2 regions of the Kitasatospora sp. NPDC087861 genome follow, and region 2 is predicted to be linked to the other one. Evidence: predicted binding sites of a transcription regulator. Region 2 holds the regulator's gene; the other holds the start of a gene.
What was found. Region 2 encodes HrcA, which represses chaperone genes, less so after heat shock. Its sites were predicted from a motif close to TTNGCACTCNGNNNNNCNGAGTGCNAA; they were not measured.
Positions count from the first base shown of each region.

Region 1: the regulator HrcA is predicted to act here: its motif matches at 4,497-4,523, upstream of groL (chaperonin GroEL).

Region 1 is NZ_JBIUUS010000043.1:37,162-46,079, reverse strand. It holds gene ACIOJE_RS36035 (trehalose-6-phosphate synthase) at 1-538, opposite strand, end outside; gene ACIOJE_RS36030 (glucosyl-3-phosphoglycerate synthase) at 589-1,590, opposite strand; SAM riboswitch class I at 1,763-1,900, shown strand; gene thrC (threonine synthase) at 1,918-3,198, shown strand; gene ACIOJE_RS36020 (MoaD/ThiS family protein) at 3,237-3,515, shown strand; gene ACIOJE_RS36015 (cold-shock protein) at 4,130-4,333, shown strand; gene groL (chaperonin GroEL) at 4,680-6,302, shown strand; gene ACIOJE_RS36005 (hypothetical protein) at 6,446-6,802, shown strand; gene ACIOJE_RS36000 (hypothetical protein) at 6,799-7,473, opposite strand; gene ACIOJE_RS35995 (PadR family transcriptional regulator) at 7,531-7,914, shown strand; gene ACIOJE_RS35990 (hypothetical protein) at 7,911-8,915, shown strand.
Region 2 is NZ_JBIUUS010000004.1:324,401-333,318, reverse strand. It holds gene ACIOJE_RS08865 (DUF3097 domain-containing protein) at 1-116, opposite strand, end outside; gene ACIOJE_RS08860 (hypothetical protein) at 163-747, opposite strand; gene htpX (zinc metalloprotease HtpX) at 803-1,723, opposite strand; gene hrcA (heat-inducible transcriptional repressor HrcA) at 1,985-3,019, shown strand; gene dnaJ (molecular chaperone DnaJ) at 3,097-4,236, shown strand; gene ACIOJE_RS08840 (16S rRNA (uracil(1498)-N(3))-methyltransferase) at 4,318-5,067, shown strand; gene ACIOJE_RS08835 (PDZ domain-containing protein) at 5,139-8,390, shown strand; gene ACIOJE_RS08830 (histidine triad nucleotide-binding protein) at 8,579-8,918, shown strand, end outside.

The DNA of each region.
Region 1 (8,918 bases), on a different contig from region 2:
GGAGGGCGCGGAGCAGGGCCGGGGTCAGCGAGAGGTGGTAGTCCTGGACCAGCACGGCGGCCCCGGGCGCGGCCTCGGCGGCCAGCGCCTCGGCGAAGGCGGTGTTGTAGGCGCGGTAGGCGGCCCACTCGGTGCGGAACCCGGCGTCGAAGACGGGGGCGGTGGGGGTGGCGTAGAGCAGGTGGTGGACGAACCAGAGGGTGGAGTTGGCGACGCCGTTGTAGGCGAGGGCGAAGGTTTCGGGGTCGATGTCCAGCATGCGGACGGCCTGGCCGCCGACGTCGTGCCCGGCGAGGTCGAGCCGGCCGTGCGGGGCCTGTCCGGCGGCCTGCCGGTCGGCGGCGCCGAGAGCGGCGCAGACCCAGACGGCGTCGGGGTCGTCGATGGCGGAGAGGCCCGAGACCAGGCCTCCGCCGCCGCGTCGGAGGGTCAGCGTGCCGTCGTCCGAGGTGCTGAACGACACCGGTCCCCGATTGGATGCCACCAGGACGGGGGCGGTGCCGGTCGCACTCGAACGTTCGGTCGTGAGATCGCCCATGGTTGGTACGTTGCCGTGGCTCCGGTGCGGCAAACCCTTTCGGCGGGCGTTCAGTGCCGGGTCGCGTACTCGGGCACGGTGTGCATCGGGGGGCGTTCGAGGGCGGTCACCGGGTGGGTGTGGGCGGTGAACTCCCGGGTCTGCGGGTCGCGGGTGAACTGGGTGAGCAGCGGGTGGACCAGGTCGGCGGAGGCCTTCAGCCGGTGGGTGCGGTCGAGGCGTTCCAGGGCGGTGCGGTAGATGGTCGCCGCCATCCGGCCGAGGGCCTGGCCGTCCTGGTGCCGGTGGTGCCGGACGCCGACGTCCACCTGGGCCAGGGCGTCCAGCCCGACCGTCTCCAACGCGTCGACCAGCAGGCCGAGTTCGACGCCGTAGCCGGTGGGGAAGGGGAGCCGTTCGAGCAGCGCGCGGCGGGCCGCGTACTCGCCGCCGAGCGGCTGGACGAAACCGGCGAGTTCCGGCCAGTGCAGGTTGAGCAGCGGGCGGGCCACCAGTTCGGTGACCCGGCCGCCGCCGGACGGGACGACCGCGTCGTCGCCCGCGCCGGAGCCGCCGACCGACACTTCGAGCGGCCGGTCGTACATGGCCTTGACCAGCTGGATGTCCGGTTCGGTGAGCAGCGGGCCGAGGATGCCGGAGACGAAGGTCGGGTCGAACTCGCGCAGGTCGGCGTCGACGAAGCAGACGATGTCGCCGCGGGTGACCAGCAGCGAGCGCCAGAGCACCTCGCCCTTGCCTGGGGCGGCGGGCAGCCGGGGCAGGATCGCGTCGCGGTGCTCCACCCGGGCGCCGGCCCCGGCGGCGACGGCGGCGGTGGCGTCGGCCGAGCCGGAGTCGACCACGACGAGTTCGTCGACCAGCGGGAGGCGCTCCATCAGCTCGCGGCGGATGGTGCGGACGATGTCGCCGACGGTGGCCTCCTCGTCCAGCGCGGGCAGCACCACGCTGACCGTCTGGCCGGTCCGGCGCTTGGCCTCCAGGAGGGCGTGCACCGGCCGGTCGGCCGCGCTCCACGAGCGGCGGCGCAGCCAGGACGCCGCCTGGGGGAGCAGCGCGGGGGTCGGTTCGGCGGGCACTGGACTCTCCTCGGCGGGGTCGGGCGGGACGCGCCATCTCGCGTGGCGGACGATCCCTTTCGGGGTTGACGCCTTCGGATACAGTCTTCGTACAGCGGTCGGACCTTTGCACGCCGGGGTCGCCGTTCAGCACCACCACAATTTCACAAGCTCATCCAGAGGGACTGAGGGAACGGCCCGTTGACGTCCCGGCAACCTTCTCGCGCGGCTGTCCGTCGACAGGCCCCCCGCGGGACAGGTGCCAATTCCGGCCTGTGGCGCGACCGTGCCACGGGGAAGATGAGGAGAGAGGCCTCCGCCATCATGGCTATCGACACCGTCGCACCCGCTTCCGTTGACCTCGGCCCCGCCGCCGCGCTGTCCTGTCGCGAGTGCGGCACCCGCTTCCCGCTCGGTCCGAGCTTCGCCTGCCTGGAGTGCTTCGGCCCGCTGGAGATCGCGTACGAGTTCGGTGGCGAGGACGCCGAGGCGCTGCGCCGGCGGATCGAGGCCGGTCCGTCCTCGATCTGGCGCTACGCGCCGCTGCTGCCCGTCCCGGCCGACGTCGCCACCAAGCCGAACCTGAACCCGGGGTGGACCCCGCTGGTCAAGGCGGACAACCTGGGCCGCGAGCTCGGCTTCACCGCCCAGCTGCACATCAAGGACGACTCGGGCAACCCGACCCACTCGTTCAAGGACCGCGTGGTGGCCTGCGCCATCGAGGCCGCGCGGGCGTTCGACTTCACGACGCTCTCCTGCTCCTCCACCGGCAACCTGGCCGGCGCGGTCGGCGCGGCGGCCGCCCGGGCCGGTTTCAAGTCCTGCGTGTTCATCCCGCACGACCTGGAGCAGGGCAAGGTCGTCATGGCCGGGGTGTACGGCGGCGAACTGGTCGGCATCGAGGGCAACTACGACGACGTGAACCGCTTCTGCTCGGAGCTGATCGGCGACCCGGCCGGCGAGGGCTGGGGCTTCGTCAACGTCAACCTGCGCCCGTACTACGGCGAGGGCTCCAAGACGCTGGCCTACGAGATCTGCGAGCAGCTCGGCTGGCGGCTGCCGGAGCAGATCGTCATCCCGATCGCCTCCGGCTCCCAGCTGACCAAGATCGACAAGGGGCTGCAGGAGCTGATCAAGCTCGGCCTGGTCGAGGACCGGCCGTACAAGGTCTTCGGCGCCCAGGCGGCGGGGTGCTCGCCGGTGTCGGCCGCCTTCAAGGCCGGCCAGGACGTGATCCGCCCGGTCAAGCCGGACACCATCGCCAAGTCGCTGGCGATCGGCAACCCGGCGGACGGCCCGTACGTGCTGGACATCGCCCGGCGCACCGGCGGCGCGGTCGAGGACGTCACCGACGCCGAGGTGGTGGACGCGATCCGGCTGCTGGCCCGGACCGAGGGCATCTTCGCCGAGACCGCGGGCGGGGTGACCGTCGGCGTGCTGAAGAAGCTGGTCGAGACCGGCCGGCTGGATCCGGCCAAGGAGACCGTCGCGATCAACACCGGCGACGGCCTGAAGACCCTGGACGCCGTGGCCGACTCCGGGATGACCGCCGTGATCCGCCCGACGCTGGCGTCCTTCCGCGACGCCGGCCTCGCGTCCGCCTGAACCCCCCACCCCGCTGGGTCGCACCCGCTAGGAGAGCCATGAGCGCCAACGTCCGTATCCCCACCATCCTGCGCACCTACACCGGCGGCTCCGCCGAGGTGGCCGCCGAGGGCGCCACCCTGGGCGAGGTCATCGCCGACCTGGAGAAGAACCACGCGGGCATCTCGGCCCGCATCCTGGACGACGCCGGCAAGCTGCGCCGCTTCGTCAACGTCTACGTGAACGACGACGACGTGCGCTTCGCCGAGGGCCTCGCGACCGGCATCGCGGACGGCGCCAGCGTCTCGATCATCCCGGCGGTGGCCGGCGGCTGCTGAGCCGAGACCCCGCCCCGGCGGCGCCCGCCCGCGTCGACCGGACCGGCCCTGGTTCGACCGGCCGTCCCGCGTACGGAATTCCGTTCTCCGTGCGCGCGGGCGGCCGGTCGCATTTCGGCGGGAATATTTCGGGGTCGAGTCGGAGTAGAGTGTGGCTCGGTTGGGAACAGGGCTTCCCCTCATCCCCACCCGTGAATCGCCGGAGTTCGTCCGGCTGCTGGGATCGGCCGTTGAGACCGGCTGTTGAGACCGACCGGGTGCGGGACCGTGAAACATGTCAGGCAGATGTCAGAATTCCCGCGGGGATTTGTTGTAATCCGTCCGCTATGTCCGGCGTGAAATGCCGAATTCCTCCCGGTTTGGCCCGTCCTGTCCTTTGATGTGGTGCCGGAATTCCCCGCAGCTGACCCTGTTGCAGAGGGCGTCGATCCGGATACATTCAGCCGCGGTCGACGTAATCACCCGCTCACGGGGCGCCGTCAGGTGCCCCTGCGGAGGATTGCGGCGTGCACGGCTGCGCCCAGGGGGGGTTCCCCGGGCCGGCCTTCAAACCAGACCCGGGCCCGCGACCTGCGGGCGCGTGAAGGGCCAGCACAGCACTAGGGGAGTTCGGAATGGCTCAGGGCACCGTCAAGTGGTTCAACGCGGAGAAGGGCTACGGCTTCATCGCGGTCGACGGTGGTGCGGACGTCTTCGTCCACTACAGCGCGATCCAGATGGACGGCTACCGCACCCTCGAGGAGGGCCAGCGGGTCGAGTTCGAGATCTCCCAGGGACAGAAGGGCCCGCAGGCGGACATGGTCCGCGCGGCGGTCTGACCTTCCTTCTCCTCCAGGAGCTCGGCACGGCCCACGGCTGGTGACCACTCGCTTCTCGGCGGGCCCGTACGACACGCGTCGTACGGGCCCGTCGGCGTTCCCCGGCGGGGAGTTGCGGGGCGCGGCGGGGGCGCGCCGGACGGCTCGCGGGATCGCGATTGGGCTTGCACTCGACCACCCGGAGTGCTAATCATTGGCGTTAGCACTCACAGCGTGAGAGTGACAGCGGACCGGGTCGGTGAGGCCCCCGGGAGCGGTAGGGGAAAGGACCCCCGCACACCAGGGCCGTCCGTCGCGGGCACCCCTTGGTCCGAGCAGTCGACCGTGTCCCGGAGGACCACTTCTGATGGCCAAGATCATCGCCTTTGATGAGGAAGCTCGCCGCGGCCTTGAGCGTGGCATGAACCAGCTCGCCGACGCAGTGAAGGTCACGCTCGGCCCCAAGGGTCGCAACGTCGTGCTGGAGAAGAAGTGGGGCGCCCCCACGATCACCAACGACGGTGTCTCCATCGCCAAGGAGATCGAGCTCGAGGACCCCTACGAGAAGATCGGCGCGGAGCTCGTCAAGGAGGTCGCCAAGAAGACCGACGACGTCGCGGGTGACGGCACCACCACCGCCACCGTGCTGGCCCAGGCCCTGGTTCGCGAGGGTCTGCGCAACGTCGCCGCCGGCGCCAACCCGATGGCCCTGAAGCGCGGCATCGAGAAGGCCGTCGCCGCCGTCTCCGACCAGCTGCTGGCCCAGGCCAAGGACGTGGAGACCAAGGAGCAGATCGCCTCCACCGCCTCCATCTCGGCCGCCGACACCCAGATCGGCGAGCTCATCGCCGAGGCCATGGACAAGGTCGGCAAGGAAGGCGTCATCACCGTCGAGGAGAGCAACACCTTCGGCCTGGAGCTTGAGCTCACCGAGGGCATGCGCTTCGACAAGGGCTACATCTCCGCCTACTTCGCCACCGACCTGGAGCGGATGGAGGCGTCCTTCGAGGACCCGTACATCCTCATCGCCAACTCCAAGATCGGCTCGGTCAAGGACCTGCTGCCGCTGCTGGAGAAGGTCATGCAGAGCGGCAAGTCGCTCGTCATCATCGCCGAGGACGTCGAGGGCGAGGCCCTGTCGACCCTGGTCGTGAACAAGATCCGCGGCACCTTCAAGTCCGTCGCCGTCAAGGCCCCGGGCTTCGGCGACCGCCGCAAGGCCATGCTCGGCGACATCGCCATCCTCACCGGTGGCACCGTGATCTCCGAGGAGGTCGGCCTCAAGCTGGAGAACGCCGGCATCGACCTGCTGGGCCGCGCCCGCAAGGTGGTCATCACCAAGGACGAGACCACCATCATCGATGGTGCCGGTGACGCCGACCAGGTCGCCGGTCGCGTGAACCAGATCCGCGCCGAGATCGAGAACAGCGACTCGGACTACGACCGCGAGAAGCTCCAGGAGCGCCTCGCCAAGCTGGCCGGCGGCGTGGCCGTCATCAAGGCCGGCGCGGCCACCGAGGTGGAGCTCAAGGAGCGCAAGCACCGCATCGAGGACGCCGTCCGCAACGCCAAGGCCGCCGTCGAGGAGGGCATCGTCGCCGGTGGTGGCGTCGCGCTGCTGCAGGCCGGTGTCGCCTTCGACAAGCTGGAGCTGGACGGCGACGAGGCCACCGGTGCCAACATCGTCAAGGTCGCGCTGGAGGCCCCGATCAAGCAGATCGCGACCAACGCCGGCCTGGAGGGTGGCGTCGTGGTGGAGAAGGTGCGCAACCTCCCCGCCGGTCACGGCCTGAACGCCGCCACCAACGAGTACGTCGACCTGGTCGCCGCGGGCATCATCGACCCGGCCAAGGTCACCCGCTCCGCGCTGCAGAACGCCGCCTCCATCGCGGCGCTGTTCCTCACCACCGAGGCCGTCATCGCCGACAAGCCGGAGAAGGCCGCTGCGGCCGCCGGCGGCGGCATGCCGGGCGGTGACATGGACTTCTGATCCCGCTGGGATCGGACGGTTCGGATCGTTCGCGAGGGCGGTCTCCCCGACGGGGAGGCCGCCCTCGCGGCGTTCGGGAGCCTTCGCGCGTTCGGGAGCCTTCGCGCGTTCGGGAGCCTTCGCGTGTTTGGGAGAATGGGTGGATGGCTGCTGACGACATCGAGACCGCTCTGCACAACGCCCGGGCACTGATCCTGGCCGACCTGACCGCCCGGGACGTGGCGGACGCCGCCGTGGTGTCGCTGGTCGAGCAGGCCGTGACGCACCGGCGCTGGTGGCTGGAACAGTGGCCGGACGGCACCGACTACGTGCTCGGGCTCGTCGCCCAGGACGTCCAGGACGCGCTGCTGGAGGCGTACGGGCGCTGGCCGCTGTGCGCCGAGTGCGCGGCCGACGGTGACCCGCACGCGCTGGGCGTGGAGCCGGAGCTGGGGCCGGAGCCGCACTGGGTGTGCGGCCAGCAGGGCGCGGTGGTGGCGCCGGTGGGGAAGCTGGGCTAGAGACTGTCGAGTTCGGCCGTCAGGTTGGCGCGGGCGGGGGCGTCGAAGCGCGCGTGGGCGGCCGGGGTGCGGTAGAGCGCGGGGAGCGCGAGCAGCTGTCGCAGGATCGCCGCGCGCCCGGCGCGGAAGTCCGGCTCCGGGACGAACGCGTACTCCGCGCGGACGGCGGCCGCGTACGCCGCGTACGCCTCGGGGGCGCCGCCGAGGACGGCGAGGTCCGCGTCGCAGAGCACCTCGCCGTCGCGATCGCCGGGCTCGGGGTGGTGGTCGACGGTGAGCAGGACCAGCCGCTCGACCTCGGCCACCCGGACGGCGGGCAGGCCCGCGGCGGTCAGCGCGCGGACGGCCAGGGCGGCGCTGCGCTCCTCGTTCTCGGAGCGGTCGGGCCGGTAGACGGCGTCGTGGAACCAGGCGGCGAGCCGGACGGTGTCCGGGTCGCCGGCGTGCCCGGCGAGGTCGTCGACGTGCCGCAGGACCGCGTGCAGGTGCCCGGGGGTGTGGTAGCGGCGCTGCGGCTCCGACCAGCGGCGCAGCAGCTCGCGGCCGTACGGCTCGGGGTCGGTCGTGGCGGCGCAGCGGTGCAGCAGCGCCGTCCACTCGGCGAGCAGTTCGGCGAGCAGTCCGGGGGGCGGTCCGGCGGTGAGGTCCTCGGTGGTGGGCATGGGGGACATTGTGGCGGGCGGGCCGGGCACTGGACCTATAGGTAGGTTGACGATATATGTAGTCGTATGACAGAACGCTCGATGCAGGAGCCGACGCTGCTGCTGCTCACCGCACTGGCGGACGCCCCCAGACACGGCTACGCCCTCATCCAGGAGATCGCCGCGATTTCCGACGGTCGCGTCAAGATGCGCACCGGCACCCTGTACGGCGCCCTCGACCGGCTGCTCCAGCAGGGGCTGATCGAGGTCGCCGCAGAGGAGGTCGTGGACGGGCGGGCGCGGCGCAGCTACGCGCTGACCGACGCCGGCCGGACCGCGCTGGCCACCGAGGCCGAGCGGCTGCGGGCCGTCGCCACCGAGGCCGAGCGCCGGCTCGCCAACGTCCGGTTGGCGATGCAGGCGAAGGCGGGGCCGAAGGGGCTGTTCACGAGGAGGGGGTTCTTCGCATGACCACGCCGACGATGGGGACGCCGGCCGCCGCGCTGCGGGCCGTGCTGCAGCTCTACCCGGAGTACTACCGCCGGGAGCGGGGCGAGGAGATGGCCGCGGTGTTCGCCGACACCACGGCGGAGGCGAACCGGTCGACCGTCGCCCGCGAGGTGTTCGACCTGGCCCTGTACGGGCTGCGGGTGCGGCTCGGGCTGACCGGCTCCTCGATGGGCGGGCGGGTGCTCGCGCTGGCCGCGCCGATGGCCGCCGGGGCGCTGGCCGGCGCGGGGCTGCTGCCGTGGGTCACCGATCCGGACCAGGCCGCCTGGCGGCTGACCTGGGACCACTCGTACAACACGTACGCCATGACCATCGCGCCGCCGGTGATCGCGCTGCTGCTCGGGGTCGCCGCCCTGCTGGGGCGCTGGACGGCGGTGCGGGTCATCACGGGGATCCAGGCCCTCTTCGCGCTGGCCACCCTGGCGAAGGCCGCCGTGGTGCCGGGCTTCTTCGACGTCTGGTGGGTGGGGTACACCGGCATGACCACCCTGCCCGCCGTGGCCGCCGCGCTGTTGCTGTTCGCGGCGCCGACGGAGTTGCTGCCCAGGGCCGGTTGGCGGGCCGCGGGGCTGGTGCTGGCCTCGGTGGTCGGCGGCGGGGCGCTGGTGGCGCTCCTGCGCTGGGACGACTCCAGCTTCCCGCTGGACGTCCAGTGGTTCGTGGTGCTGCTGATCGCGCCGGTGCTGCTGACCTTCAGCGCGCTGCGCGGGCGGGTGGCGCCGGCGGCCGTGGGGGTCGCGATGCTGTCGCTGACGACCTTCGCCGGCCTGTTCAACGTCTGGCGCACGTCCGGCGGGATCTCGATGACGCTGCTGATGTCGGTGCCGGTGGTGCTGCTCCTGGTGGCGGCCGCGAAGGCCGTGCGCCGGATCGGGACCGGCGGCGGGGTCGGTGGGGGGACCGGCGGCGGAGTCGGCGGAGACGCCGAAGGGGGCTCTGGGAGCGGGCGCAGCCTGGCGTGACCG
Region 2 (8,918 bases):
CAGAAGCCGGTCGCCGCCTCCTCCACCACCAGGTCCCGCTCGGCGGGCACCTCCGGGGCGGGCTGCTGCCTCTTCCACGGCGGGGTCAGGTCGGGTCCGTACTGGCGGCTGTGCATGCAGGTGACTATAGGCAGCGGCAGCGCCCGAGGATCGGACGGCCCGTCACAGGCCCGGCGCGCCCCAGACCGGGAACCAGCGGCTGAGGTCCTTCTCCAGCCGCAGGTCGTTCCCCAGCAGCGCGTTGACCTGCAACTCCAGCGGGCTGTTGCGCCGCTCCCCGCCGCCGGGCATCGGGGCGAAGGGGTAGAAGGTGCCGCGCTTGTAGAGGTAGACCAGCGCCAGCGACTGCCCCTGCCCGTTGCGGAAGGCGACCAGCGAGCAGAGCAGCTGGGGTCCGAAGCCGTTCGCCTCCAGCTCGCTGTTGACCGCGTGCAGGTCGTTCACCAGCTCCGGCAGCTCCTCGGGGGTGTGCCGGGCGAGCAGCCAGGAGTAGCCGTAGCCGTCCTTGGAGGCCTCCACCGGGACGCCGCCGCGCTCGGTGTCGGCGTCCAGCAGCGCCCGCACCTGCTGCTCGACCTGCCCGAAGGCCGCGCCCTCGACGGCGGCGAAGCAGACCGAGCCGAGGCCGGTGGGGGTGAACCCGGCCCCGGCCTCCAGGGTGAGGGCGGCGGACGGTACGCCGAACAGCTGGTCGAGGTCGGGCTTGACGGGCTTGGTGCGCCCGAACAGGGCGTCCAGGATTCCCACGGCGGTCCTTTCAGGAGGGTGCGGGCGGAGTCGGGCGGAGCGGCGGAGGGGGGAGTCAGCGGCCGAGCTGCTCGGAGATCTTCGCCAGCTGCTCCAGCCGCTTCTCCAGCGTCGGGTGGGTGGAGAACAACTGGGCGGCGGTCTCCCGGGCGCTCAGCGCGGGGGCGAAGTAGAAGGCGTTGTAGGGCTGCGCCTGGCGCAGGTCCTTGCTGGGGATGGCGGCGATCTGCCCGGTGACCTTGGTGAGCGCGGAGGCGAGGGCGCTGGGGCGGCCGGTGAGCTGGGCGGCGGAGCGGTCGGCGGCGAGTTCCCGGTAGCGGGAGAGCAGCCGGGTGAGCAGGAAGCTGATGGCGTAGACGACCATCGACACCAGCGGGATGACCAGGGCGGCGATCGCCGCGTTCTGGTCGTTGTTGTTGCGGCCGCCGCCCATGAACCCGCCGTACATGGCGATCCGGGTCATGGCCCCGGCGAGGACGCCGAGGAAGCCGGCGATGGTCATCACCGCGACGTCCCGGTGGGCGACGTGGGACAGCTCGTGGGCGAGGACGCCCTCCAGCTCCTCGGGTTCCAGCCGGCGCAGCAGGCCGGTGGTGACGCACACCACGGCGTTCTGCGGGTTGCGGCCGGTGGCGAAGGCGTTCGGCATGTCGTTGTCGGCGACCGCCACCCGGGGTTTGGGCATGTCCGCCAGCGCGCAGAGCCGGTCGACGGTGCCGTGCAGTTGCGGGTACTGCTCAGGGGTCACCTGGTGGGCGCCCATCGCCCGTTCGGTGATCTTGTCGCTGAACCAGAACTGGGCCACGAACAGCCCGCCGGAGATCAGGACGATCAGTGGCCAGGCGCCGCGCAGCAGCACGATCAGCAGGCCGGTGAAGCCGACGTACAGCAGCCCGATCACGAACATCGTCACGACCATGCGGCCGGTCAGGCCGCGGTCGGGCGCGAAACGGGTGTGCTGGCCCGAGCTCGACATTGCTTGCTCCTCCATTCGCCGTCGCTTTCGATGCTGCCACCCGGACGGCCCCGCGGCACCACCCCCGCGCCGGGAACTGCGGGCAGGATCACTCCGGCCGGGCCGTTCCTGCCGTTGGGCCCGGGCCTTACACTGGCAGGTACGGTTTTGGCACTCGGGTATGACGAGTGCCAAGGCGGGTCCCGGAACCGGGTGTCCCGGAACGGGCAGCAGCATGTGCGACACAAACGGACAACGCGCGAAGACGGAGGTGTGTGCCCCATGGCCGGTGAGGTTCGCCAGCTCGACGACCGCAAGCTGGCCGTGCTCCGCGCGATCGTCCAGGACTACGTGGGGACCGAGGAGCCGGTCGGCTCCAAGGCCCTGGTGGAGCGGCACAACCTCGGGGTCTCCCCGGCCACCGTCCGCAACGACATGGCGGCGCTGGAGGAGGAGGGCTACATCCACCAGCCGCACACCAGCGCCGGGCGCATCCCCACCGACAAGGGGTACCGCCTGTTCGTCGACAAGCTTGCCGAGGTCAAGCCGATGAGCGCCCCCGAGCGCCGGGCGATCCGGCACTTCCTGGACGGCGCCGTCGACCTGGACGACGTGGTCGCCCGGACGGTGCGGCTGCTCGCCCAGCTCACCCGGCAGGTCGCGGTGGTGCAGTACCCCTCGCTGTCGCGCTCCACCGTCCGGCACATCGAGCTGGTCGCGCTGGCCCCGACCAAGGTGATGCTGGTCCTGATCACCAACACCGGCCGGGTCGAGCAGCGGATGGTGGACTGCCCGGGCCCGGTCGGCGAGACGGTCCTGGCGGACCTGCGGGCCCGGATCAACGCGCGGGCCGTCGGCCAGCGGCTGCCGGACGTGCCGGGCTTCCTGGAGGAGCTCCCGGCGGGTTTCGAGCAGCCGGACCGGCCGACCGTCAGCACCGTCCTGGCGACGCTGTTCGAGGCGCTCGCCGAACAGAACGAGGAGCGGATCATGCTGGCCGGCACGGCCAACCTGACCCGCTTCGGGCACGACTTCCCGCTCACCATCCAGCCGGTGCTGGAGGCACTGGAGGAGCAGGTCGTCCTGCTCCGCCTCCTGGGTGAGACCGCGGACGCCGCGATGACGGTCCGGATCGGGCGGGAGATCGCCTACGAGGGGCTGAATTCCACCTCGGTGGTCTCGGTCGGCTACGGTTCGGGCGACGAGAGCGTGGCCAAACTGGGTGTGATCGGTCCGACCCGGATGGACTATCCGGGCACAATGGGGGCGGTGCGAGCGGTGGCACGGTACGTGGGTCAGATCCTGGCCGAGTCGTAGCAAACAGTCGCTGTCGGTCATCTGACGGCGACATCCCAGTCGCAGCACTACTACAGGCGGAACAAGCGGAGCATTTGGTGGCCACGGACTACTACGCGGTACTCGGCGTCCGACGGGATGCGGGGCAGGACGAGATCAAGAAGGCGTTCCGGCGCCTGGCACGCGAACTGCACCCGGACGTCAACCCGGACCCGAAGACGCAGGAGCGGTTCAAGGAGATCAACGCCGCCTACGAGGTGCTCTCCGATCCGCAGAAGCGGCAGGTCTACGACCTCGGCGGTGACCCGCTCTCGCCGGGCGGCGGGGGCGCGGGCGGCTTCGGCGCGGGCGCGGCGGGCTTCGGGTTCTCCGACATCATGGACGCCTTCTTCGGCGCCGCGGCCGGCCAGCGCGGCCCACGCTCGCGCACCCGCCGCGGCCAGGACGCCATGATCCGGCTGGAGATCACCCTGGAGGAGGCCGCCTTCGGCACCACCAAGGAACTCCAGGTCGACACGGCCGTCACCTGCACCACCTGCAGCGGCGAGGGCGCGGCCCCCGGCACCTCCGCGCAGACCTGTGACATGTGCCGCGGCAAGGGCGAGGTCTCCCAGGTCACCCGGTCCTTCCTGGGCCAGGTCATGACCTCCCGCCCCTGCCCGCAGTGCCAGGGCTTCGGCACCGTCGTGCCGACCCCGTGCCCGGAGTGCGCCGGCGACGGCCGGGTCCGCGCCCGCCGCACCCTGACCGTCAAGATCCCGGCCGGTGTCGACAACGGCACCCGGATCCAGCTGGCCGGCGAGGGCGAGGTCGGCCCCGGCGGCGGCCCGGCCGGCGATCTGTACGTCGAGATCGCCGAGACCACCCACCCGACCTTCCAGCGCCGCGGGGACGACCTGCACTGCACCGTCACCATCCCGATGACGGCCGCGGCCCTCGGCACCCAGGTGCCGCTGCAGACCCTGGACGGGCTGGAGGAGGTCGACATCCGGCCCGGCACCCAGTCCGGCCAGTCGATCCCGCTGCACGGCCGGGGCATCACCCACCTGCGCGGGGGCGGCCGGGGCGACCTGATAGTGCATGTCGAGGTGCAGACGCCCGGCAAGCTCGACGCCGAGCAGGAGGAGCTGCTGCGCCGGCTCGCGGTGCTGCGCGGCGAGGAGCGGCCGTCCGGCCAGTTCGCGCCGGGCCAGCAGGGCCTGTTCTCGCGTCTGAAGGACGCGTTCAACGGCCGGTAGCCGTCCGCGTGGGGGTGCCGGGGCTCTGCCCGGCACCCCTTTCGCGTTCCCGATCCGCCCCCACCACCGGAGGTTCCCCGCATGACCGCCCCCGTCTTCGTCGTCGAGACCGAGCGGATCGCCGCCGCCGCACCCGGCTCCGTGGTGCGCCTCGACGGGCCGGAGGGGCGGCACGCGGCCGCGGTGAAGCGGCTGACGGCGGGCGAGGCGGTGACCCTGGCCGACGGGCTGGGCCTCGGGGTGGACGGGACGGTCGCCGAGGTGCTCGGCAAGGACGCGGTCGACGTCACGGTGGCGTCCGTGCGCCGGGAGCCCGAGCCGGCGCCGCGGATCGTCGTCGTCCAGGCGCTGCCCAAGGGCGACCGCGGCGAGCTCGCGGTGGAGACCATGACCGAGGTCGGCGTGGACGTGGTGATCCCGTGGGCCGCCTCGCGCTGCATCACGCAGTGGAAGGGCGACCGGGGCGCCAAGGCGCTCGCCAAGTGGCGGGCCACCGCCCGGGAGGCCGGCAAGCAGTCCCGCCGGCTGCGCTTCCCCGAGGTGCGCGAGCCGGTGACCACCCGGCAGCTGGCGCCGGTCCTGGCGGGGGCGGCGTTCGCCGCCGTGCTGCACGAGGAGGGCGCCGAGCCGCTGGCGCTGGCCGCGCTGCCCGAGGGCGGGGACGTGGTGCTGGTGGTCGGCCCGGAGGGCGGTGTCTCCCCGGAGGAGCTGGCCGCCTTCGCCGAGGCGGGCGCGAAGCCGTACCGGCTGGGCCCGTCGGTGCTGCGCACCTCCACCGCCGGGGTGGCCGCCGGCGCGCTGCTGCTGGGCCGTACCGGCCGCTGGTCGTAGCGGGCTCCGGTCGGGGCGGGAGTCCGCGAAAATCGGCCCGCGCGGTGTGCGTGGGTGCCTACGCTGACCGCGTGACGGAACCCCTGAGCACCTCCGCGGGCGCCTATCTGCGCCACCCCCATCTGCACGGCGACCTGGTCACCTTCGTCGCCGAGAACGACGTCTGGCTGGCCCCGCTGGACGGCGGCCGGGCCTGGCGGCTGACGGCCGATCATCTGCCGGTCCACCACCCCCGGTTCGCCCCGGACGGGCGGCACATCGCCTTCACCTCCGCCCGGGACGGCGCGCCCGAGGTGCACGTGGTGCCGGTGGACGGCGGCCCGTCCCGCCGGCTCACCCACTGGGGCAGCGACCAGACCCAGCTGCAGGGCTGGACGGCCGACGGCCGCCCGATCGCCACCACCACCGCCGGCGAGGCCACCCTGCGCCGCACCTGGGCGCACGCGGTGCCGCTGGACGGTGGCGAGCCGGTGCGGCTGCCGTACGGACCGGTCGGCGGGCTCGCCTTCGAGCCGCAGGGCGCCAGGGTGCTGCTGGGCACCGTCAACAACCGCGAGCCGGCCTGGTGGAAGCGCTACCGGGGCGGCCGGGCGGGCAAGCTGTGGATCGGCCGGGACGAGTTCGCGCGGGTGCACGAGGACCTGGACGGCCAGCTCTCCTCGCCGCTGTGGGTGGGGGACCGGATCGCCTTCCTGTCCGACCACGAGGGCGTCGGCGAGCTGTACTCCAGCCTCCCGGACGGCTCCGACCTGCGCCGCCACACCACTTGCCCGGAGGGCTTCTACGCCCGCAACGCCACCACCGACGGCACCCGGGTGGTCTTCCACCGGGCCGGCGACCTGTGGCTGCTGGAGAGCCTGGCGCAGGGCGCCGAGCCGCGCCGGCTGGACGTCCGGCTGGCCGGCCCGCGCAGCGGCCGCCGGCCCCGCCCGGTGTACGCCGCGCACTGGCTGGAGTCCGTCGCCCCCGACCGCACCGGCCGGGCGAGCGCGGTGGTGGTGCGCGGCGGGGTGCACTGGCTGACCCACCGCGAGGGCCCGGCCCGGGTGCTGGACGAGACGCCGGGTGTGCGCGGGCGCCTCGCCCGGGTGGTGCCGGGCGAGGACGGCGCCCAGGGCGTGCTCTGGGTGTCCGACGCCGAGGGCGAGGACGCCCTGGAGTTCGCGCCCGCCGTGCAGGGCGCCGAGCGCCGCCGGCTGGCGGCCGGCCGGCTCGGTCGGGTCAACTCCCTGGTGGTGTCCCCGGACGGCAAGCAGGCGGCGCTCGGTGTGCACGACGGCCGGGTGCTGCTGGTCGCGCTCGCCGACGGCACCGTGCACGAGCTGGCCCGCAGCGCCGACGGCGAGGTCAGCGGGCTGGCCTTCAGCCCGGACTCGGCCTGGCTGGCGTGGTCGAGCCCGGTGGCGGGCCTGGGCCCCTTCTCGCTGCGCCAGATCGTGCTGGCCAACCTGGCCACCCGGACGGTCGGCGAGGCCACCCAGCAGCGCTTCATCGACACCTCGCCGGCCTTCACCGCGGACGGCCGGTACCTGGCGTTCCTGTCGGTGCGCAACTTCGACCCGGTCTACGACGCGCACGTCTTCGACCTGTCGTTCCCGAACGGCTGCCGCCCGTACCTGATCACGCTGGCCGCCGACACGCCGTCCCCGTTCGGGCCGCAGCGGGCCGGGCGCCCGCTCGGCGGGGAGGAGGACGAGCCGCGCGGCAAGAAGGCGGACGGCGAGGAGGCCGCCGCCGACGCCCCGCCGGTGACCAGGGTCGACCTGGACGGCATCGCCGACCGGATCGTGCCGTTCCCGGTCGAGGGCGGCCGCTTCGACTCGCTGCGGGCCGCCAAGGACGGCGTCCTGTGGACCAGGGCCCCGCTGCTCGGCGAACTCGGCGACGAGGCGGCCTCGCTGGACGAGGAGCGGCCCCGGCCGGCGCTGGAGCGGTACGACCTGAAGAAGCGTCGCGTCGAGCAACTCGTGCAGAGCGTCGACGAGTTCGCGGTCAGCGGGGACGGCGCCCGGGTGGCGGTGCTGGACGAGGGCGAGCTGCGGATCGTCCCCGCCGACCACAAGGCGAGCGGCGAGGACGACGAGGTGACCGTCGACCTGGCCCGGCTGCGGGTCACCGTCGACCCGGCCGCCGAGTGGCGCCAGATGTACGCCGAGAACGGCCGCCTGATGAGGGACAACTTCTGGCGCGCCGACCTCGGCGGCGTCGACTGGGAGGGCGTCCTGGACCGCTACCGGCCGCTGGTGGAGCGGGTCGGCTCGCACGACGACCTGGTCGACCTGCTCTGGGAGGTGCACGGCGAACTCGGCACCTCGCACGCCTACGTGCTGCCGTACGGCCTGCACACCGAACCCGCACGGCGCCAGGGCCTGCTCGGCGCCGACCTCGCCAAGGACGGCGACCGGTGGCGGATCGCCCGGATCCTGCCCGGCGAGTCCTCCGACCCCCGGGCCCGCTCGCCGCTGGCCGCGCCCGGCGTCGCGATCCGCCCGGGCGACGCGGTCCTGGCCGTCAACGGCCGCCCGGTGGACCCGGTCACCGGCCCGGCGCCGCTGCTGGCCGGCACCGCCGGGCAGCCGGTCGAGCTGACCGTGGCCGGCAAGGACGGCACCGACCAGCGCCACCCGGTGGTCGTCCCGCTCTCCGACGAGGAGCCGCTGCGCTACCACGACTGGGTGGCCGGGCGGCGGGCCGCCGTGCGCGAGCTGTCCGCCGGGCGGCTCGGCTACCTGCACGTCCCCGACATGCAGACCACCGGCTGGGCCCAGATCCACCGCGACCTGCGCTCGGAGATGGCCAAGGAGGGCGTGGTCGTCGACATCCGGGAGAACCGCGGCGGCCACACCTCGCAGCTGGTGATCGAGAAGCTGGCCCGCCGGATCATCGGCTGGGGCGTCGCCCGCGACGTCGCCAGCCCGATGCCCTACCCCGGTGACGCCCCGCGCGGGCCGCTCGTCGCGCTCGCCAACGAGTTCTCCGGCTCGGACGGCGACATCGTCAACGCCGCCATCCAGGCGCTGGGGCTGGGCCCGGTGGTCGGTACCCGCACCTGGGGCGGGGTGATCGGCATCGACAGCCAGTACCGGCTGGTCGACGGCACCCTGGTGACCCAGCCCAAGTACGCGTTCTGGGTGGAGAACTACGGCTGGGGCGTGGAGAACCACGGCGTCGACCCGGACGTCGAGGTGCCGTTCGCCCCGCACCAGTGGGCGGCGGGGGAGGATCCGCAGCTGGCCGAGGGCGTCCGGATCGCCCTCGCCGCGCTCGCCGGGACCCCGTCCCGGACGGCCCCGCCGGTGCCCGGGGAGCAGACCGGGGAGTAGGCCGGGGACCGGGCCCGGAGTGGGAGGTCGGGCGGGCCGACTTCCCACTCCGGGCGGCGCGGGGGATGCGGGCCGTGGTCGGGATGCGCCCGGTCCGCCGCGAGCGGCTGCCGGAGTATCAGCAGGCGGTCGGGCGGCTCGGCTAGGCTGCCGCCGTACGGCCCACGACACAACCCGAGGAGAAGCCGATGGCCGGCGAGTCGCAGCCCGACTGCCTGTTCTGCAAGATCGTGGCGGGCGAGATCCCGGCGACCGTGGTGCGCAAGACCGAGCGCATCCTCGCCTTCCGCGACATCGCTCCCAAGGCCCCGGTGCACGTCCTGGTCATCCCGCACGTCCACTACCCGAACGCCGCCGCGCTGGCCGCCGCGGAGCCGGAGATCGCCGGTGAACTCCTCGCCGAGGCGGGCGCGGTGGCCAAGGATGAGGGCCTGGAGGACTACCGGCTGATTCTCAACACCGGCGCCGGCGCCGGTCAGACGATCTTCCACGCCCACGTCCACGTGCTCGGCGGCAAGCCGATGACCG